Regions from separate parts of the uncultured Dysgonomonas sp. genome, predicted to be linked through region 2. Evidence: riboswitches for the same ligand, from Rfam matches in the RefSeq annotation. Region 2 holds a riboswitch; each other region holds the start of a gene.
What was found. Region 2 has a riboswitch for cobalamin ahead of pflB (formate C-acetyltransferase). Riboswitches for the same ligand answer to the same signal wherever they lie in the genome.
Positions count from the first base shown of each region.

Region 1: another riboswitch for cobalamin. It lies ahead of QZL88_RS03765 (TonB-dependent receptor); the one in region 2 lies ahead of pflB (formate C-acetyltransferase).
Region 3: another riboswitch for cobalamin. It lies ahead of cobI (precorrin-2 C(20)-methyltransferase); the one in region 2 lies ahead of pflB (formate C-acetyltransferase).
Region 4: another riboswitch for cobalamin. It lies ahead of QZL88_RS20540 (TonB-dependent receptor plug domain-containing protein); the one in region 2 lies ahead of pflB (formate C-acetyltransferase).

Region 1 covers NZ_LT599032.1:863,894-868,956, reverse strand. The annotation lists gene QZL88_RS03770 (DUF5074 domain-containing protein) at 1-9, opposite strand, end outside; gene QZL88_RS03765 (TonB-dependent receptor) at 93-2,084, opposite strand; cobalamin riboswitch at 2,193-2,369, opposite strand; gene QZL88_RS03760 (hypothetical protein) at 2,585-3,712, opposite strand; gene QZL88_RS03755 (hypothetical protein) at 3,845-5,002, opposite strand; gene QZL88_RS03750 (hypothetical protein) at 5,017-5,063, opposite strand, start outside.
Region 2 covers NZ_LT599032.1:2,385,115-2,390,177, forward strand. The annotation lists gene QZL88_RS09800 (anaerobic ribonucleoside triphosphate reductase) at 1-85, shown strand, start outside; gene nrdG (anaerobic ribonucleoside-triphosphate reductase activating protein) at 78-641, shown strand; cobalamin riboswitch at 653-943, shown strand; gene pflB (formate C-acetyltransferase) at 1,146-3,377, shown strand; gene pflA (pyruvate formate-lyase-activating protein) at 3,436-4,152, shown strand; gene QZL88_RS09820 (formate/nitrite transporter family protein) at 4,185-4,973, shown strand; gene QZL88_RS09825 (arginase family protein) at 5,041-5,063, opposite strand, start outside.
Region 3 covers NZ_LT599032.1:570,195-575,257, forward strand. The annotation lists gene QZL88_RS02510 (LexA family transcriptional regulator) at 1-653, shown strand, start outside; gene QZL88_RS02515 (MaoC family dehydratase) at 744-1,211, opposite strand; cobalamin riboswitch at 1,674-1,990, shown strand; gene cobI (precorrin-2 C(20)-methyltransferase) at 2,105-2,809, shown strand; gene QZL88_RS02525 (ABC transporter substrate-binding protein) at 2,816-3,946, shown strand; gene QZL88_RS02530 (iron ABC transporter permease) at 3,946-4,980, shown strand; gene QZL88_RS02535 (ABC transporter ATP-binding protein) at 4,985-5,063, shown strand, end outside.
Region 4 covers NZ_LT599032.1:5,080,605-5,085,667, reverse strand. The annotation lists gene QZL88_RS20550 (PKD-like domain-containing protein) at 1-151, opposite strand, end outside; gene QZL88_RS20545 (DUF5074 domain-containing protein) at 171-1,352, opposite strand; gene QZL88_RS20540 (TonB-dependent receptor plug domain-containing protein) at 1,378-3,405, opposite strand; cobalamin riboswitch at 3,555-3,853, opposite strand; gene QZL88_RS20535 (hybrid sensor histidine kinase/response regulator transcription factor) at 3,962-5,063, opposite strand, start outside.

The sequences.
Region 1 (5,063 bases), 1.5 Mb from region 2:
CATTTTCATAATAGATAATATTTTATTAAGTAAAAGAATGTATTTAATAATATGTTATTACAACTTAACAGTATGCTACTGTTCTATATAATTTAAAAACGATAATTAGCTGATAAAGTAAATGAACGTCCCGGCATAGGATAATACTTAATGATCTGATAGTTTTTATTAGATAAATTAATCAGATTGAGCTGCACTCGTAATTTACTTTTATTTATATCAAAAGACTTATTTAAAGAAATACTATGATTCGTATATGATTCTATCTCATTATCAGGTATATTCTGATCCAATGCATATCTCTTGCCCGATACGATTAAAGTATAAGCTATATTTATCCATGGGTTCTCCAGGCTTATAGCACCTGAACCATAGTGTCGCGGGGTATACGGTATCTGGTCTCTATAATTTTTACTTTCAGGGTCAGTAATGTCGATAACTTTCTGATAGCTGTAATTTCCGGTCAATTGGATAGATAACTTTTTGCAAAGCTCACTGTGCAGACGTGTATTAATATCTAATCCGGTCATGTCTACTTTTCCATAATTACGCATTTTGAAAATATTCATAGTCGGGAAGGGCACAATCTTATCGTCTACCTTGTTTTTATATCCGTCGGCAGATATACTTATAAAATCAACTTTGTCTGATATTTTTCCAACCCATGTCAAACCGGCATTGTATTGAGTAGCATATTCTGGTTTCAGATTGATATTCCCCATTCTGATATAATACATATCGTCGAATGTCGGCACTCTGAATATCTTTTTATAAGAAGCACGTAATCTTATGTTTGTCTTTAAGAAAGGCAAATATGAAAGACTGATAGATGGGGTTATCTTTTTCTTGTTGTCAGGTATTTCTCCCGACTTAGCATCCTCTTTTACATATGTAGCCAACAGGCTACCGGTAATAGTGATATGTTTATTATTATATTGTGCGGCTAATGCAGTCAGGGATGAATTTCGGGAGGGACTGTCTATATCAGTAAAATTACTGTTCAGACGGTTTTGAAATACATCTTCGAAGAGGCTTATAGAGATATCCTCTATAGGTTTATATAAAATCCCTGCAGAGGCATAGTATTCAAACTGGGTGATGCGGTCTTCTTGTTTGCTGCCTGATATATTGTTATTTAGAGCGAGGTATTTGTAATATGTACGGCTAAATCTTGCCTGTGCCTTTAGTTCCAGTTTATGTGAAAGCGTATTTTTGTAATAGGTCTGGGCAAAAATATCCTTATTCCATACTCGTTCATCATTATCGTCTTTGTAAAAAATTACCGATCCTGGCAGGCCTCTTTCCGAATCCAGATAATTCACCTTGAAATTTAAATTTCCACCTTTACCCAAATTGCCATATAAATTAAGCTCCGTACGCCAGATACTTACATCAGAATTTCTTCTTTTTCGTTCCTCGGTCTGTTCTGCATTTTTATATGTGAATTTATACCTGCCGTCTGCCCGTTCCCATCCGCTGTTAACGGAAATAGAAAATCGCCCGTTAATTTTACGGGCATAGTAAACCATTGGATTTAATAGTCCGAATGATCCCGTTTTGACCCCTGTGTTTAATGTATTCCGCTTAGTGTCGAAAGTAGGTTGTAATGTTGTTATCTGGAGTACTCCGGCGGAAGCATAAGACCTTGCGGATTGAAAAATATCATCGGATTGTCCTATCGATAAAGAAATCATAGAGACATTATCCAGAGAAAAACGGCTTATGTCTATTTGTCCGGATTGTACATTACTCATTGTTATTCCATCATAACTTACTGCTGTATGCTGTGCCCCCATACCTCTGATAGATACCGTTTTCATGCCACCGATACCTCCATAATCTTTTATGCTGACGCCCGAGAATCTGCGTACGGCATCCGATACAGATAATATGCCGATCCGTTCCATTTCAGCGTTGTCTATCACTTGCAGTGGTGTAGTCGAGCGGGCAGCCGACGGTTTTATAAGTGCAGATACTTCTACCTCCGATAGCTTTTGTGTTTCGATACTATCATTTGTTTGCGCCAGTAGAAATGTACCAGCGAAAGAACAAAAAAATAAAAAGGTAGAAAATAAAATTCTCATCTATGCAAAATATATCTTTTAGTATAATTGCAGCATCCGATAAGAACAAAGAAAAAGAAGGGTAGTTAAATTCTTTTACGCATGTTTCTTAAGCCTTATTCCTCGAAAGCTGTCGAAATATTACTTTGCAGGTCTTCTGACTTACTCTTGCTTATATCACCTTCCCATTTTGCAACAGTGGTATTTTGATATAAACATTCCCAGAGCTTACAGCAGCGGGTCTGTTCAGGATTTACACCTGATTCCCTTTTCATCCTTAATGGAACAAAGTAGTGCAAAGATACACAATATTATAGAAGATTTACTTTTTTGCGATAATTATTTGTGAGGAGTATTATAGAGCTTATCAGGAATAAGAGAGAATGTGATATAGAGGAAGAACTCATAAAAATCTCAAATATAAGAGAGGTTGCCTTTCTTATATTTGAGATGGAAGATTATTTTGAAAAAGCAAAACTAAAATTGAAATGTTTTTTTATCTATATTTCAACTTCTGTTTATTAGTCGGTCGGAATATCAATTCGCAGTGCATAAAAATAAGAATTACCTATCCATGTTTCGGATACAGTAGCCGAATTGCCTGCGTTACTGGTGCCAGCCTGTATAATATATTGAGTTTTCTCCTTTATGTTTACATAATGTAATATAAATGGAGTGGCATATGACTTTATACCCGTTCCGGCGGTCTTCTTCTCTGGATTGGCTCCGGCTCTGGATATGGTGGTGTAACTGCTTTGACTCGGTGTTTTTGAAGATAATAATATCCAATGATACATTCCTGTAAGTGAGGCATTCATGTTCGAATTGAATTTAGCAAATATCAGCCATTGTCCGGCAGGCAATTCAAGCATACCGTCAGATACTTGTACTGTGCTACTGGCAAAACCTTTGTTGTTGTTAATTGAAGTTGACTTTACAGTCCCTAAAGGCCTTAATGCGCCCCAGTATGCATCACCTTTATTATTGGCTGTAAGCAGATGTCCTTGATCCTGGGTACCATCTGTATACTGGAACGTTCCGGTCATTCTGGTCCTTCCGCTTTCATTCATACTGAATGTATTGTTATTAATAGATAAGATGGCCGGTCGCATATCTACATACTTTCCTTTTATACTTATAACCGTATCGTTAACCATAAATTCCCGGGCGACGCGTATGTCCACAATCTTATTGTTTACTACAACCATTGTATCATTGATAATAAATTTTGCAGCAGGATTATGCTGTATCTTCAATTCGTTGTTATTCATTTGTACAGTTGTGTTATCATCGAGCTTACCTCCTAGCCATAGCTCTTTGCCATTGGTATCTGTTAAGCCGTTTGCCCCTGATATCTTATTTGACAAAGCTACCCATCTGTTACCATCCCAGAATTCGATAATATTATTCGTTGAATTATAGATAACCAGCCCCGCAGACTCAGGATTACTCGTTAATGAGTGTGTTGTTATCATATTATTTTTATTGGTATCTGGTATTCTCGGTAGACGTATACCTCCTTTTTTACTTTCTACTTCTACAATACAGAATTTCTCGGGTTCTTTATCCGTCCCTATAACTATTTGTCCTTTGGTAGAACCTATGGCTAATATTGTAAAAATGGGAATAAGGATATATCTATGTTTCATAATGTAAATAGTTTTGTGTTTGTAAATTATATCAAAATACTATGGCTTATTTTTCAAAGATCATATATATTCATTTTATATATGTATATTCTTCTTTAAAAGATTTTATTTTCTATTATATATAATAAGGTGTTATTCGTCTTCATTATAATCTTCTATCATAATAGCAAAAAAATAAGGTTCTCCGAACTCTACCTTGGCTGCTCCGGTACCATCTTCTTCTACCAGCCATGTCTGATTGTTGGATGAACTGGCTACAACACAGATTTTTGTATTAGCAGATACATCGATCAGGTAAGTTAGTTCAGGTGACGATGTTGACGTTGCGTCTTCTACATCGGCGCCGATAGTTGCTGTCGGCACTGTTTGGCCCGGAATAAATATATGGGACCAGGTAAACATCTTCTGAGATGCATAGTTCGTCTTTGTTGCAAATTTAGAGAATATAAGCCATTTTCCCGGAGTGAGTGTCAGTGTGTCGGAAATGCATGGGCCACTTATATTTTGACTTGTATTTTGGACCCAGACAGTGCTTGTACCTGTTCCCGCCTTTTTAATTTTGCCTTTAAGATAAGTTTTACCCAATATCAGATCCGGTTTTAGCTTACCCCAAAAAGCAACACCGGATGCTTTGGAAATAAGTACCTTTCCGTTGATGTCGCTTTTGTTGTTATCATAATATAGCTGGCCATGTATATTTACACTGTCGTTTCGGACAAGCATACTATCATTTTTTACTTTTACTTTCAATTGATTTTCTATCGATACTTTGCTGCCTGTCTCCTTGACCTTTAGAGCTGATTTGTTTATTGTATATGAAGATGGTTTGGACCCGACAATCCTACCATTTACAACAAAAACCGTATCATTTACGGAGAATCCTCCGGGGTTACCCGCGCCGGTAGCAAATTCCAGATTTTTACTGTTCAGATTTACCATCGTGGCTTTCTCTAGGTTTCCGCCGAGTTTCACAATGTCTCCATCTTTATGAATTCCATTATATACTCGTATCGTATCTCCCAGCATCGACCATTTTAGGCCATCCCAATATTCAATGGCTTTGCTTGTCTCATTATATATTATCAGGCCGGCGCTAGTTCCATCTATAACAAGAGCGTCTCTCTGCCCTACCGATAATTGGGGTAAGCGCAGACCTCCATTGCTGCTGTTAAGTTGAAGAGATGAGAAATCTTCAGGCTTTGCTGTTGAACCAACGGTAACCTGTCCCTGGCATGTTATTGTTACAAAAAAGAGTGATAGTAAAAAAGATGTGTATATCTGTAGTTTCATAATGATAGTTTGTTTTAATCATTTAATCTTATTGCATAAAAGTACTGATCGCCTAACATTG
Region 2 (5,063 bases):
CATAACAGGCTATCTGGTAGGTACTACCGATAGATGGAATAGTGCAAAACTAGCCGAACTTAACGACCGCATTGTCCATGAATAATAATATATCGATACTGAATATCATACGCGACACGACTGTAGATGGCCCCGGATTCCGGACTGCCATCTACGCTGCCGGATGCACACACCTTTGCAAAGGGTGCCACAATCCCCATTCGTGGAATATTGAGCACGGTAAAACATATCCTATCGATAATTTATTGGAGGAAATTAAAGAATCGGAGTTTGCGAATGTGACTTTTACAGGAGGTGATCCCTTTATGCAGGTAGAAGGGTTTACAGAACTGGCCCGACGGATCAAATCTGAAACAGATAAAGATATCTGGTGTTACACCGGGTATATATATGAGCAAATCATAAGGTCAGAAAGGCTATCCCGGATACTTCCCTATATAGATGTACTTGTAGACGGGCGATATGTTGAATCACTGAAAGACGAATCCCTTATCTTCAGAGGCAGCAGCAACCAACGGTTAATCGATGTCGAAAAATCATTAAAAAGTGCAACGGTCGTTATTTGGAATAATCGCCGTATAGAATTATCGCATATACATATGCAAAATAAATTTTCTACTGCCAGTCATATAGCTATTTAAGATAAAATAGCTACCTTTGTCACGGTTTTGGTGTCATCCTTTATGTTCTTGAAGGATGGTGAAAAGGGAACCGGGTGAGAATCCCGGGCAGACCCGCTGCTGTAAGCTCTTTTCAGTGAACTGTTAATACTAATCACTGATATTTTTGAACAAAACTTATAGCCACTGATTAACAGCCATCGATCATCAGTTATTCGTTATCATTTTTGTTAACTGTTAACTGCTCACTGTTGACTGAATATTGGGAAGGCGATTCAAAAACGGAGTAAGCCAGAAGACCTGCCAGAATTGATCAATTAAAAAGCTTTCGGGAAATAAGGCTTGAGAACCATAAAAAGATTCTCTCACTACAAGGTGAGGATTTATTATTATTTTTTCTGTTTCCTTAAGTTCCGAGAGCCATGTTTATTCTTTTTTAGAAGAAATTGGGCATGCTTTTTGTGATTTATATATGTGTCCAGTTTTAGATTATTGAAACGCCAAATTGAATTTAAATAATAACAAATGGAAGCATATAAAGATTTTAAAGGAACCAAGTGGAAAGAAAAAATCGAAGTAAATGATTTTATCTTAAAAAATTATACAGAATATACAGGGGACGAGTCTTTCCTGGAAGACGCAACAGAAGCTACTACAAAGCTATGGGATAAGCTAAGCGAGATGTTCAAGGTAGAAAAAGAAAAAGGTGTGTATGATGCCGAAACTAAAATCCCTTCACAGATCGATGCTTATGGTGCTGGCTATATCGACAAAGATCTGGAAAAAATAGTAGGTGTACAGGCCGACAAACCTCTCAAAAGGGCCATCTTTCCTAACGGAGGCCTCCGCATGGTACAGCAAAGCCTTGAAGAATACGGCTACAAACTGGATCCCGTTACAACAGAAATATTCTCAAAATATCGTAAAACTCATAACGAAGGAGTATTTTCGGCATATACCGACAGTATCCGCCGCGCCAGAAGCAACGGCTTATTAACGGGCCTACCCGATGCATACGGACGTGGTCGTATTATCGGAGACTATCGCCGTATCGCACTCTATGGCGTAGACCGGCTGATTGCAGAACGTGATAAGCGTTACAAGGAATGTGATCCTATCGTTATGACAGATGATTTGATCCGTCTTCGTGAGGAATTGAATTCACAGATTCAGGCATTGAAGGCATTGAAACGCATGGCTGCTGATTATGGGTTCGATATTTCAAATCCCGCAACTAATGCACAGGAAGCTATCCAGTGGACATACTTTGGATATCTGGGTGCCATTAAAGACCAGAATGGCGCAGCAATGAGTCTGGGGCGTGTAACCACATTCCTCGACATTTATATCGAACGGGATTTGAAGGAAGGCGTTATCACAGAGAAAGAAGCTCAGGAGATGATCGACCATTTTGTGATGAAACTCCGCATTGTTCGCTTCCTTCGTACAAATGAATATAATGAACTATTCTCAGGAGATCCTGTTTGGGTGACTGAATCTATCGGAGGTATGACAAATAACGGGCGCACGATGGTAACCAAAAACAGTTACCGTATGTTGCACACCCTGTACAATTTAGGTCCTGCACCGGAACCGAATCTTACAATCCTGTGGAGCGACCGCTTACCCGAAGCATGGAAAAAATATTGCGCGAAAGTATCTATCGACACATCTTCTCTCCAATACGAAAATGACGACCTTATGCGTCCGCAATTGGGAGATGACTACGGTATCGCATGTTGTGTATCGCCAATGCGTATCGGACAGCAGATGCAGTTCTTCGGAGCACGTGCCAACCTGCCTAAAGCATTGCTTTATACTATTAACGGAGGTAAGGATGAGAAAACAAAAGCTCAGGTATTGCCAAAACACTGGGTAGAAAAGATTTCGGGCGATTATCTTGAGTTTGATGAAGTATGGGAAAAATTTGACCGTACTCTCGACTGGGTTGCCGAAACTTATGTGAAAGCACTGAATATTATCCACTATATGCACGATAAATACTCTTACGAAGCTCTCGAAATGGCTCTGCATGATGTAGATATTGTACGCACACAAGCCTTTGGTGTATCCGGCCTATCTATTATCGCAGACTCGTTTGCCGCTATTAAATATGGAAGAGTACGTATTGTTAGGGATGCTGACGGAGATGCGGTAGATTATATACAGGAAAAAGATTATGTTCCTTTCGGAAACAATGACGATAATACAGACCAGTTTGCCATAGATATCGTAGAAACGTTTATGAAAAAAATCCGTAAACGCAAGATGTATAAAGATGCAATCCCTACTCAATCGGTATTGACGATCACATCGAATGTCGTTTATGGAAAGAAAACGGGAAATACGCCTGACGGACGCCGCGATGGTACTCCTTTTGCACCGGGTGCTAATCCAATGCACGGACGCGATACCAGAGGAGCAGTAGCATCATTGTCGTCTGTTGCTAAACTTCCGTTTGAGCATGCAAACGATGGTATATCTTATACATTCGCCATTACTCCAAGTACACTGGGCAAGAACCGCGAGGAAGAAGCTCAGAACCTTGCAGGATTGATGGATGGATACTTCTTACAAACAGGCCATCACCTGAATGTAAATGTGTTCGACCGTCAACTACTGGTGGATGCAATGGAACACCCTGAGAAATACCCTCAATTAACAATACGGGTATCGGGTTACGCGGTTAATTTCACCAAGCTGACTAAAGAACAGCAGCTGGATGTTATCAACAGAACAATCACAACTACTTTTTAAGTCCATATACAGCTAATAAATCAGGCAGTTAGAAATTTTCTGCCTGATTTTCTTCAATATGAAAGGTCATATTCACTCCCTTGAAACATTCGGCACCAAGGACGGGCCGGGCATCCGCTTTGTATTCTTTATGCAGGGTTGCCCTTTGCGTTGCCTCTATTGTCACAACCCCGATACATGGAAGCCAAATGAAGGGAAATATGAACTAACACCTCAACAGGCTTTAGACGAAGTAATGAAGGTGAAAGCATTTGTAAAAGGAGGTGTCACCGTTTCGGGCGGAGAACCTATGCTTCAACCGGAATTTGTATTGGAATTATTCAAACTGTGTAAAGCCGCTAACATACACACAGCCATCGATACGTCAGGATTTTTATTCAACGACAAGACGAAGGAGATCCTTACCTATACCGATCTTGTCTTATTGGATATCAAGCATATAAATCCCGATAAATATAAAGAACTAACAGCAAGGCCTCTTGAGCCAACCCTCAACTTTATAGAATATCTCGCCGAAATAAATAAACCGGTATGGCTAAGGTATGTCCTTGTCCCTCATTTTACAGACAACGAGAAAGATTTGCATCAGTGGGCACAATATGTAAGCCAGTTCAAGAATGTGGAACGGGTAGATATCCTGCCTTTTCATCAGATGGGAATACATAAATGGGAGCAGATCGGGCAAGAATACAAGTTGAAGGATATAAATCCTCCATCAAATCAGGAATTGAACAAGGCGGAAGCGATTTTCAAAAGTTATGGACTTAATGTATAACCTCTATTCTTAATTTAAGTAAGATACGAATAATGAAGAACTACAACACTCCGAAAGAAATCACAGTGGAGTTTGCCAATTCAGGTATTTATAAAAGTAATTTACCATTATCTAAATTCAGTCTGATAGCCATACTAGGCGGTGTATTCATCGCTTTCGGCGGATTACTATCTATTATGGTCGCAGGAGGAATGCCCGGAGTAGGTTCAGAAAACCCCGGACTAATCAAGTTTATTGCCGGAGCACTTTTCCCTGTGGGGCTTATTATAGTGTCTATCACCGGGGCAGATTTATTTACCAGTGACTGTACTGCGTTTACACTTCCCTTATTGGAGAGGAGATTAAAGGCTTTTACCTTTGTTAAACTTCTTATCCTTTCTTATCTGTTCAACTTTATCGGCTCCCAGGTAGTCGCCTACCTGCTCTCTTCAGGAGTCGGTCTATTTGACAAGGACCCCTGGCAGCATTATCTGCATCACTATGCAGAAGTAAAGGTAAACCAAGACTTCCTAACTGTCTTTATCAAAGGAATCGGAGCTAACTGGCTGGTTTGTCTGGGAATGTGGATGGGATATGCAGCAAAAGATATTATAGGGAAATGCATCGGTATATGGATTCCTGTTATGCTCTTTGTTACTCTGGGTTATGAACACTCCATAGCCAATATGTTCTTTATCCCTGCCGCTATTTATTCGGGTGCGGACATTCTTTGGAGCAATTTCATTCTCCACAATTTAATTCCTGCTACATTAGGAAACCTTATTGGAGGAGTAGTGTTAGTCGGATGTGTTTATTGGTATCTGTACACCAGAGAAAAATAACCTCCTATTTCATTAAATATCTAAAAAACAGGCCTTTTATTTACACATAAAAGGCCTGTAAATATATTTAATCTTTCAGTAAAGGCAGTT
Region 3 (5,063 bases), 1.8 Mb from region 2:
GCAAAAATAAATTTTATAATCAGACTGGTGTCTCTAACGGTACTCTGGACAAGAAAAGCGGTATAACAGGCGATACAATAGCAAAAATATATGCTGCATATCCTGAAATAAATCTAGAATGGCTTATTTCGGGTGAAGGTGAAATGATAAAATCATCCATATTCTGGCTATACGACAACTTACAGTCGGTACGGGAACAGTATGCTGCTGTAATGAATATAGACCCGTCGACTGTCTCTGACAAAAATCTGCTCAAAGCAGAATCCCCTTTGGAGTTTATACCAATATTCTCCTATAAGGGTTCGCACAAATGCCATGGGTATCTATCCATACCCAACTTAAGCTCATGTGACGGTGCCGGATTTGTGAAGACAGACAGCATGTATCCATTGATCAAACCCGGGGATATCGTATGCTACAAAACTGCGAATCACACCAACGATATATATTGGGGTGAAATGTATATCGTATATCTTACCATCGATGGAGAAGAGTTTCTCACAATTAAAAACCTGGATAAATCAGATATGGGTGATGACTATATAAGGCTTAGCGGATACAACCAGAAGTATCACCCAAAAGATGTACCCACAAAAAGTATACAGTGGAAAGCGATAGTAAAAGCCTGTATCAATTACAATTCGATGATATAATACAGAAAAGCGGCCTATCGCGCTATCGAATAAAAAGGGATACCTTAATAATTAAAGTATCCCTCCATTATATTATCCGTAATATTTCTCTTAACTATTGAAGTGATATAGAAATATGACTGTTTCTTCCAATGCATTCTTCGGGCAGTCTTTTATTTCCAGAATAACCTTCAATTCGGCTTTGGCTATTCCTCTCAGGTTAACAAGCGAGGCCAAAGTAACCCGTAAACGTACTTCACTGTCGACAATTACCGCCTGATTAAACTTCAACTTTTCGATACCGTAATTTATCAGCATCTTTATATTGTTTACCTCTATTATCTGATCCCAAAGATAGGGCAAGATAGATACCATGAGGTAACCATGTGCAATTGTACTTTTGAAAGGACTCTCTACCTTAGCTCTTTCTTCATTTACATGGATCCATTGATAGTCAAGTGTAGCTTCTGCAAATTTGTTGATGCGGTCTTGAGATATTTTCAGCCAATCAGAAGTCCCCAGTTCCTTTCCTACATACTGCTCAAAATCGGCATAGGAATTAATAATAAGTTTTGCCATAATAGTTAATTAACAAATACAGTATAAAAATATTGATATTAAACGATATTACCAAATAAACATAATAAGGAATATAAATTTAACTATATTTTTTCGCGATTTAATAATTTCCTCTACTATAACACACTTTCGATGCAGCATGTAATCTAAAATTTAACAAGAAACGCATTAATTCCTTTATCAAAAAACTTGACAAACTTGACAACTTTTACACATTTTTTATCTGTCAGCTTTTTCGTTCATTTCAACTTTGTATCCAACTTAAAACTTGACAAAGTTGACATATTTTCATATTTTCCACCTGTCAGTTTTTACTCTTATTGTAAGACTCTCCTGAGGAATAACGTCGGCTTCTAATATTTCAAAGAACGCTTGTTTCATTTTATTGAATACATCAATCATTTACTTATAGATAAAGTTATTTGACTTACATTATATAAATCTTTATAAATTTAATTCCATATCTTTGCACTAAATTTTGGTGTTACAAATCCGCATTACCGGATGAGTAATTAAAAGGGAATCAGGTGTAAATCCTGAACAGACCCGCTGCTGTAAGCTCTTTTCAGTGAGCAGTTAACAGTCATCAGTTAACAATTTTGCTGAAAAAAGTCTTTGAACAATACCAAACACCACTGTTTCACAGTAATCAGTGATACAGTAATCAGTTAACAGTTTTTTTGACTGTTTACTGATAACTGCTAACTGTTTACTGAAAATGGGAAGGCCGTTCAAGGATGGAGCAAGTCAGAAAACCTGCCAAAGCGTTATTAGTTGAAAGCTCGAGGTTTAGGCTTAAAATACTGCTTACAGACAACATTTGTACCTGTTCGTCTATTTTTCCTATACTAAAAGCATCTTATTTTTTAACTCCAATAAAATGGATTGTATAGATGTTTGATTCTGTTATGTTCGTATCTCTCGGTCCCGGAGACCCGGAACTGATAACCTTGAAAGGTTTGAAAACACTGCAAGAAGCAGATTTAATATTTTGTCCGTCAACCGCCCTTCCCGGAGGAAAAAGGTCCTCAAGGGCAAAGGATGTCTTATTGCAATTGGGCGTCGATGAATCAAAGCTGAACACATTCAATGTACCGATGAACAAAGACCGTTCACTGGCCATTGAAAGCTACAAGGCTGTGGCGAAAGAAATATCGGATAAGTATAAATCCGGACATAAAATAGCTGTTACAGCCGAAGGAGATGCCGGATTCTACTCTACCATTTACTACATAAGCGAATATCTTACACAGGAGAATATACCGGTCAGCCGTATCGCGGGCGTGCCTGCATTTATAGCCTGTGGCACTCTGGCCAATATTCACATTGTGAAACAAGAGGAAGAACTCGAAGTTATTCCGGGTACCATAACATTAGACAGCCTGAAAGAAAAGATCAAAAGAGAGAAAACCGTTGTACTAATGAAAACTTCGCAGTGCGAACAGGTAATAAAGGAAGCATTAGAAAATATTCAGGACGTCACTTTCCACTATTTTGAGAATGTTGGGATTTTAGGCAAGGAGTTCTATACTCCTAATAGAGAAGAAATACTCAATCGTAAATTTCCTTACTTTTCACTAATTATAATCCGCAAATAGACCAATATGAAAATCCTTGTCCATTCAATAATCCTGCTTGCTTTTGGCTGCTTCATTGCATGCAACCCGAATAAGAAAGACAGCAACAATATCTTCGGCTCGCACGATACTTTAAATATCAAATATGCAAAAGGCTTTACCGTGTCCGAACATGGAAATTACAAGCTGGTGGATATACACGATCCTTCCGGGGAAAGCGATACCAAATATCAATATGCTTTATTGAAAAGAGGGGAAAATAAAACCGGCATACCTGCCGGATACCAGATTATAGAAGTCCCCGTAAGAAGCGTGGTATGTATGACCACCCTGCAAATTTCCAATTTTATCAAATTAGACGCTGTGGACAAAATAGCAGGGATAACCAGCACCCGTTTCCTGTTCAATCCTCAGCTAAACGAACAATTAAAAACCGGAAAAACAAGCAAAATCGGTATCGAAGGCGAGTTTGACAACGAAGTGGTTATGGCTCTCGATCCCGATATTATCCTTGTTTCGCCCTTCAAGCGTGGAGGTTATGATGCTATCCGCAATCTGGATATTCCTCTGATCAGCTTTTTAGGCTATAAAGAATCGTCTCCTCTGGGGCAAGCCGAATGGATAAAATTTACGGGTCTATTATTGGGCATGGAAGAGCAGGCCGGTAAACAATTCGATGAAATAGAAGAAAAATATAACCAGTTGAAATCACTTGCCGCCTCGGTGGCGCATAAGCCATCAGTACTCAGTGGGGAACTGCATTCGGGCAATTGGTATGTCGTAGGAGGAAACAGTTATCTGGCGCAACTCTTCCGCGATGCGGGAGCATCCTATTTTATGAAAAACGATGATGAATCGGGAGGATTTTATGTAGATTTCGAAACTGTATATTCTCAGGGCGCAAATGCCGAATACTGGCGTATGGTAAACAGCCACAACGGAATGTTCAGCTATGAAGCACTGAAACAAAGCGACGCACGTTACGCCGACTTCAAAGCATACAAAGATAAAAAGCTTATCTATTGCAATCTCAGGGAAAAGCCCTTCTATGAAAATACGCCTGTAGAACCGGAAGTTGTACTGGCCGACCTGATAAAGATATTCCACCCCGAGTTGTTACCCGAACACACACCTGTATATTATGAACTATTGAAATAATGAAACGTCATATACTTTTACTCGCACTTATTTTTGCATCTATCCTGTTGTTTTTCACACTCAATCTTGTATTGGGAACTATCTCCATACCCGTAGGTTCTATCTGGAATATATTATCCGGAACAGGAGATGAACCGCTGATATGGCAGAATATAATCTGGAAATCCCGTTTTCCCCAGACACTCACAGCCTTGGTTGCGGGAGCAGGTTTATCTATAAGCGGGTTACAGATGCAGACCGTATTCCGTAATCCCTTGGCGGGTCCCTCCGAATTGGGTATCAGTTCGGGAGCAAGCCTCGGTGTAGCTTTCATTATCCTTCTGTCGGGAAGCATTGCCGGAACGGCGTTGAGTACTTTAGGCTTTTTCGGGGAAGTGGCTGTATCTGTGGCGGCTATTGCCGGGGCAATGACTGTAATGGCAATCATAATAGCCATTTCGCAACGGGTAAGGGGAAATGTCATACTCCTTATCATCGGAGTCATGATAGGCTATATAGCGACCGCCATTATCGGCGTCCTTAAATTTTTCAGCAACGATGAAGATGTCAGGGCATATGTAATATGGGGACTGGGCAGTTTCGCGAAAGTATCGGGTAATCAGGTCTATACTTTCGTCTTTATAATGGCCGTACTTATTCCGCTTTCATTCCTGCTTATCAAGACTCTGAACCTTATGCTGCTCGGCGATGGCTATGCCCGTAATTTAGGGCTGAATATAAAACGTGCCCGCCTGTATGTAATCTGCTGTTCATGTGTCATCACGGCTATCATCACGGCTTATTGTGGGCCTATTGTCTTTTTGGGGCTGGCCGTACCCCATCTGTGCCGTACTATATTTGTCTCGTCCGACCACCGGATACTGATGCCTGCCGTCACACTCACCGGGGCATCCCTTGCCCTACTATGCAACCTGATAGCACGCATGCCGGGTTTTGAAGGGGCATTACCCATCAACTCGGTGACGGCACTCATAGGTGCGCCGATAGTTATATCGGTATTATTCGGAAAACGTAAGAATGAGATAACGGAATAGGAAAATGAAACAAAAGACAATCGACATACAGCATCTTTCGATAGGATATTCTTCAAAAGAGAATAGCATCACTGTCGCCGAAA
Region 4 (5,063 bases), 2.7 Mb from region 2:
TGCCAATCTTTACCTTGTATTCCTCCATCCCGAATGTAATCGTGGGATCACCAGTCAGTTCATTGTTGTCATCGTCGCTCGAACAGGACGATAACGAACAAATCAAATAAACTGACAGAAGCAGAAAAATCAGATGTTTTAAATTTCTCATAGTGTTATTATTTGATAAATTAGTTTTGTTTTTTAATATTTTCATTCTCCAATTTCTTTCTGGTAAATACGATATGTGCGGGTATATCGCCGGTTATCACGTCCCATTTCTTCTTACCATCAGGGCTAAAGCAATAGAGGGTGCCCGGGCTTGTATAGTCCTTGGCATCTGTAACGAATATTTCCTTTGTCTCAGGGTTGATAGCCAATCCATACGGCACTTTTATCCTTTTTTCCGTTCCGTCCGTGATAAAGTTGCGCGAAACGACGTTTCGAGTCTTTGTATTTACAATAGCATACGAGACAGTATTGCTCTGTGTAATATGGCTCCATTCCACACTGTACATATAGATAGAATCTCCGCTTGCCGTCATGTTGCTGCATGGCAGGTTCAGTGTCTTGATTACCATGTCGTTCCTGCCAATGATATAGGTATTGGAACCGATGTATTTATAGTCTCCACGCGAGCTGACGTATATGTTGTCGTCACTGTCCAGCTCCATTCGGTGGAGATTGATTCCTACAATGATTTTTTTCGTTTCCGTAAATGTATTCAGGTCAACGACAGAAACTGTATTGTCATAGTTTGGCACACGGTATCCGCCTGAGTTGGCCACATATAACTTATTATCCCTTATTACCATTTCCTCGGGCTGATATCCTACGATACACCGCCCTACCTCTTTCATTGTTGCCGTGTCCACTTTCACAACACAGCCTATCGGCGCATCAGGTGTGATTTTAACTTCAGCATCATAGGAACTGATATATGCGTATCCTTTATCAAATACAATATACCGGCAGTTCTTTACCACGATTTCATTTTCGTGCCTTCCGGTTATTTTGTTCATAACTTCCACATATCCTGAAACATTGACAACAGCATATAACTTATTACCGTAAATCTGGATATCGTTGCCTACATCTCCCAGTTCTTTTACCACTGTGGGGTTTATTGTAGGATAAATGTTTTTGAAATATGTGCCGGATCCATAGTCGAAATAATCAATGGATGACTTATTGCTCCCCATATTTGCTTCATTCAATAAATAAAAGCCCTCGACGGGTCCTTTTTCACCGGGTGTAACTTCCGTTTCGGTAGGGGGATTGATGTCATCATCATCGCTCCGGCACGAAGAGATACCAGCCAGTATAGATAACGCCAGTATCGGAGTCAGGAAAAATAATCTGATGTTTCTCATTTTTGCATTGTTTATAATTGGGTTTCTATAGGATTACATTTAGTATGAATTTGAAATTTGTTCCCGGCATGGGATAGCGTAACACAACTTCGTATTGCTGATTGAAAAGATTGTTAACCTCAGCGGTTAACCGGAAATCCGTTCCTTTCCAGTTGAGTGATTTACTCAATGAAAGATCGTGCGTATACCATTCCTTTATGCGGTTCTCCACGATATTGGCGCTTCCGTCGTAACGTTTGCCTGTATATATAAAGCTGTAATTGAAATTCCAAGTCTTATATGTTGTGCCGATGATGGCTGAACCGCTGTGCCACGGGATATATGCTATTTGTCCTTTGTAGGTAGCAGGTTCTTCGGGATCGGAATAATCCTGAGCTTGCTGATATGTATAATTTAACCGTATATCGACAGATAGATTTCTACCATGTTGTATATTTCCGAATAAAGCGGCATCGAGTCCGTTGATCTTTACTAACCCGATGTTTTTCATCGTCCACCTGAAATTGACTCCACCGGGAATCGCAACCAGCTTATCGGTTATTCTGTTATGATAGGCGTCGACCTGCCCTCCTATATTTAAAGAGCGGGTAACGGGATGTGAATAGGTTATCCCGATATTGTATTGTTTTGTATATTCGGGTTTAAGAAAAGAAGATAAGCTGCCCATGTACGCGAGATGCATTTCGCTGAAGGTAGGCATACGGAAAATGTCTTTATAAAAGGCTCTCAGATGAAAATCATGGGCATCGAACGGTTGCCACGAAGCAATGATAGCCGGGGTATATTTATCCCAATCGCGCTGTATCTCTTTTTTCTCTTCTTTGGTATTGTCATGGATGTAAGAAGCCAATAAGCTGGCCTGCAATTTGAAACGGTCGAAATAGAGAGACGTCGCAGCAGCTACCCATCCGGAATAACGTTGTGGATAAATAAATTCCCGCATATTGGAGTTCATCTTATTCCACATAAAATCGGCAGAAACATTGGCGCTCCAAAAAGGTAATATATTGAACAAATTGGCAGACGAGAGATAGGCTTCATGGAGCATATATTTATTATCCAGTTCGGGGCCGGGATAAGGGCCGGCTATGTAGTGTATATAGTCATATGCATATTTGGTTGATAGCAATGTGCTGTATGTCGCCGATACGTTCTTTTTGAGGGAGGACTGAAAGAAGAAATTCTTATCCCACTGCCTGTCTTCATGGGCGTATACGTCGGGCTTTTTTATATCGGCTCCCGGATAGCCGCGTTCGGATGTATAGAAATAAGAACGGGTTTTCCATTCTCCGTCTTTGATCTTCCCAAACAGGGCATGTTCGATACGAAAAACATTTATATCGCCGTTTTTCCTTACCTCGGTCGTATCATAACCGCCCCGGTCATCCATATTATTTACTACCGCACGCTTGAATTTATATCTGCCCGAAGAATGGATATATTCGGCATTGAGGGAACCGGATACATTTTCGGATAGTTTCTGATGCCACAGGACAGAGGGATTAACAAGGTCGAAAGCTCCGGTCTTGAATGCCGCTTTGAGGCCGTATCTCCGACCCTGCCTGAATTCCGGAGATTTTGTCGTCATATAGATGGAACTTGCGGACGCATAATCTTTAGCCGGCTGGAATATGGCGCTCTTCTGTCCGTTATAGAGGGATATCGCCTCCATATTGTCCAGTGAAAACCTGCCTAAATCAACAACGCCATTCTGTGGGTTTCCGATTTCTATACCGTCATAGAATACTCCTACATGCTGGCTGCCCATACTACGGATATTTACAGTCTTGAGGCCTCCCACACCGCCGTAGTCTTTGAGTTGTACGCCCGAGAAGTATCGCATGGCATCGGCTACGGAATGGGCACTCAGATTTTCAAGCAACGTCCCTGACAAGGTTTGCACGGGGACAATTTCCGTTTGAATAACCCGTGCGGACACAACAACTTCGTTCAACAACTGTATACTATCCAGCTTGTTCTGGGCAAAAGAAATCAAGCATACGTTTGATAGGATAATAATTAAAATCCTTTTCTTCGACTTGGAAAATGACATTTCAAGCTAATAAGAATATTATCAAATAGCTTACTGAAAATAAGTCGTATGAAGATTGAGTGAATAGGAAATCAGTATAGTAAGTCAGACAACGCCAGCGTAAAAGATTGATTCCTTTTCAGTGTTCTTCAGCTTTATTTCCCGAAAGCTTTAAACTAATCAACCTTGGCAGGTCTTCTGACTTACTCCATCTTTGAACGCCCTTCCCAACATTCAGTGAACAGTGAACAGTGAACAGTTAACAATAAGATTGATAACGGTTGACTGAAGACTGATTACTGTCAATCAGTGGTATTTGGTATTGTTCGAAGACTTTTTTCAGAAACATTGTTAACTGTTTACTGAATAGAGCTTACAGCAGCGGGTCTGTTCAGGACTTACACCTGATTCCCTTTTCATCATTTTTCCGAGGATACGGAAACATGACACCAAAATCTGAGTGCAAAGATATTAATATTATTTAAATAAAGAACCTTGATGAAGAGCAGTTTCAATAATTAACATTAGACCCTGATTTATTTATTGAATATGAGATAATCAGAGGTTTGTTAATTTTTTATTCCTGATCTGAATTCAACTTAGACCTCGAGGAAACCGCATCAATATATTCTTTAGGCGTTAAATTGAACTGACGATAAAAACATTTTGAGAAATACGATGGAGAACTAAATCCGACAGTATAACATACTTCCGATACACTGTCTTCTTTCTGATCAAATAACTGTGCTGCCTTTTTTATCCTTTTGATACGAATAAAATCGTTTGGCGAAACATCAAATAATCCTTTTGTTTTTCTGTACAAACTTGATTTACTCATATTTAATGCCGCAGCAAAATCATCTTGGCTAAACTCAGGATTTCCCAGATTTTCTTCAATCACTTTGTTGACTGTCTTCATAAAGGCTTCATCCGTTTTAGAAAATGCAGTTTCACTTATTGATGTATATGCCGAACGCTTAAAGGCCTCGATCATCTTATTTCTGTTTGCCAGTAAATTTGAGACTGTCGCCATCAGGAATTCATTCGAAAACGGTTTTTCAATATAGGCATCCGCGCCGGAATCTAAACCCTCGATTTTAGATGATAAAGAATTTTTAGCAGAGAGAAAAACTATTGGAATATGGCTAAAAAAGAGGTTCATTCTAATGTCTTTACACAATTCATATCCATCTATATTAGGCATCATTATATCGGTTATAATGAGATTAACAATCTCTTTTTCGAGCACTTCCAGAGCCTTGATGCCATCAGTAGCGGTAAGTATATTATAATAGGGAGATAGCAACTTGGAAATGTATGCCAATAAATCCAGATCGTCTTCTACAATCAAAATATTAATTTGCTTACGTTCATCTTCTGCCGAATACTGATAATTGGGGATTGATAAATTTTCCCTGACAGTGCCATCATTTTTATTCACCCATTCCTGCAATAATGGAATTGTGAGACGAAAACTGTTTGCATCGTCTACAGTGTCCATCGCAAGAAAGCCCTGATGTAATTCGGCCAGTGAGCGGGATAATGTCAGCCCAAGTCCTGTTCCGGCTTTCAATGCCGAAGCCGTACTTTTGTATTGAACAAAAGGTTTAAATATCTCTTCCCTTTGGTTAGCCGGAATAATTTCCCCGTCATTTTTTACTACCAGATCAAAACAACCT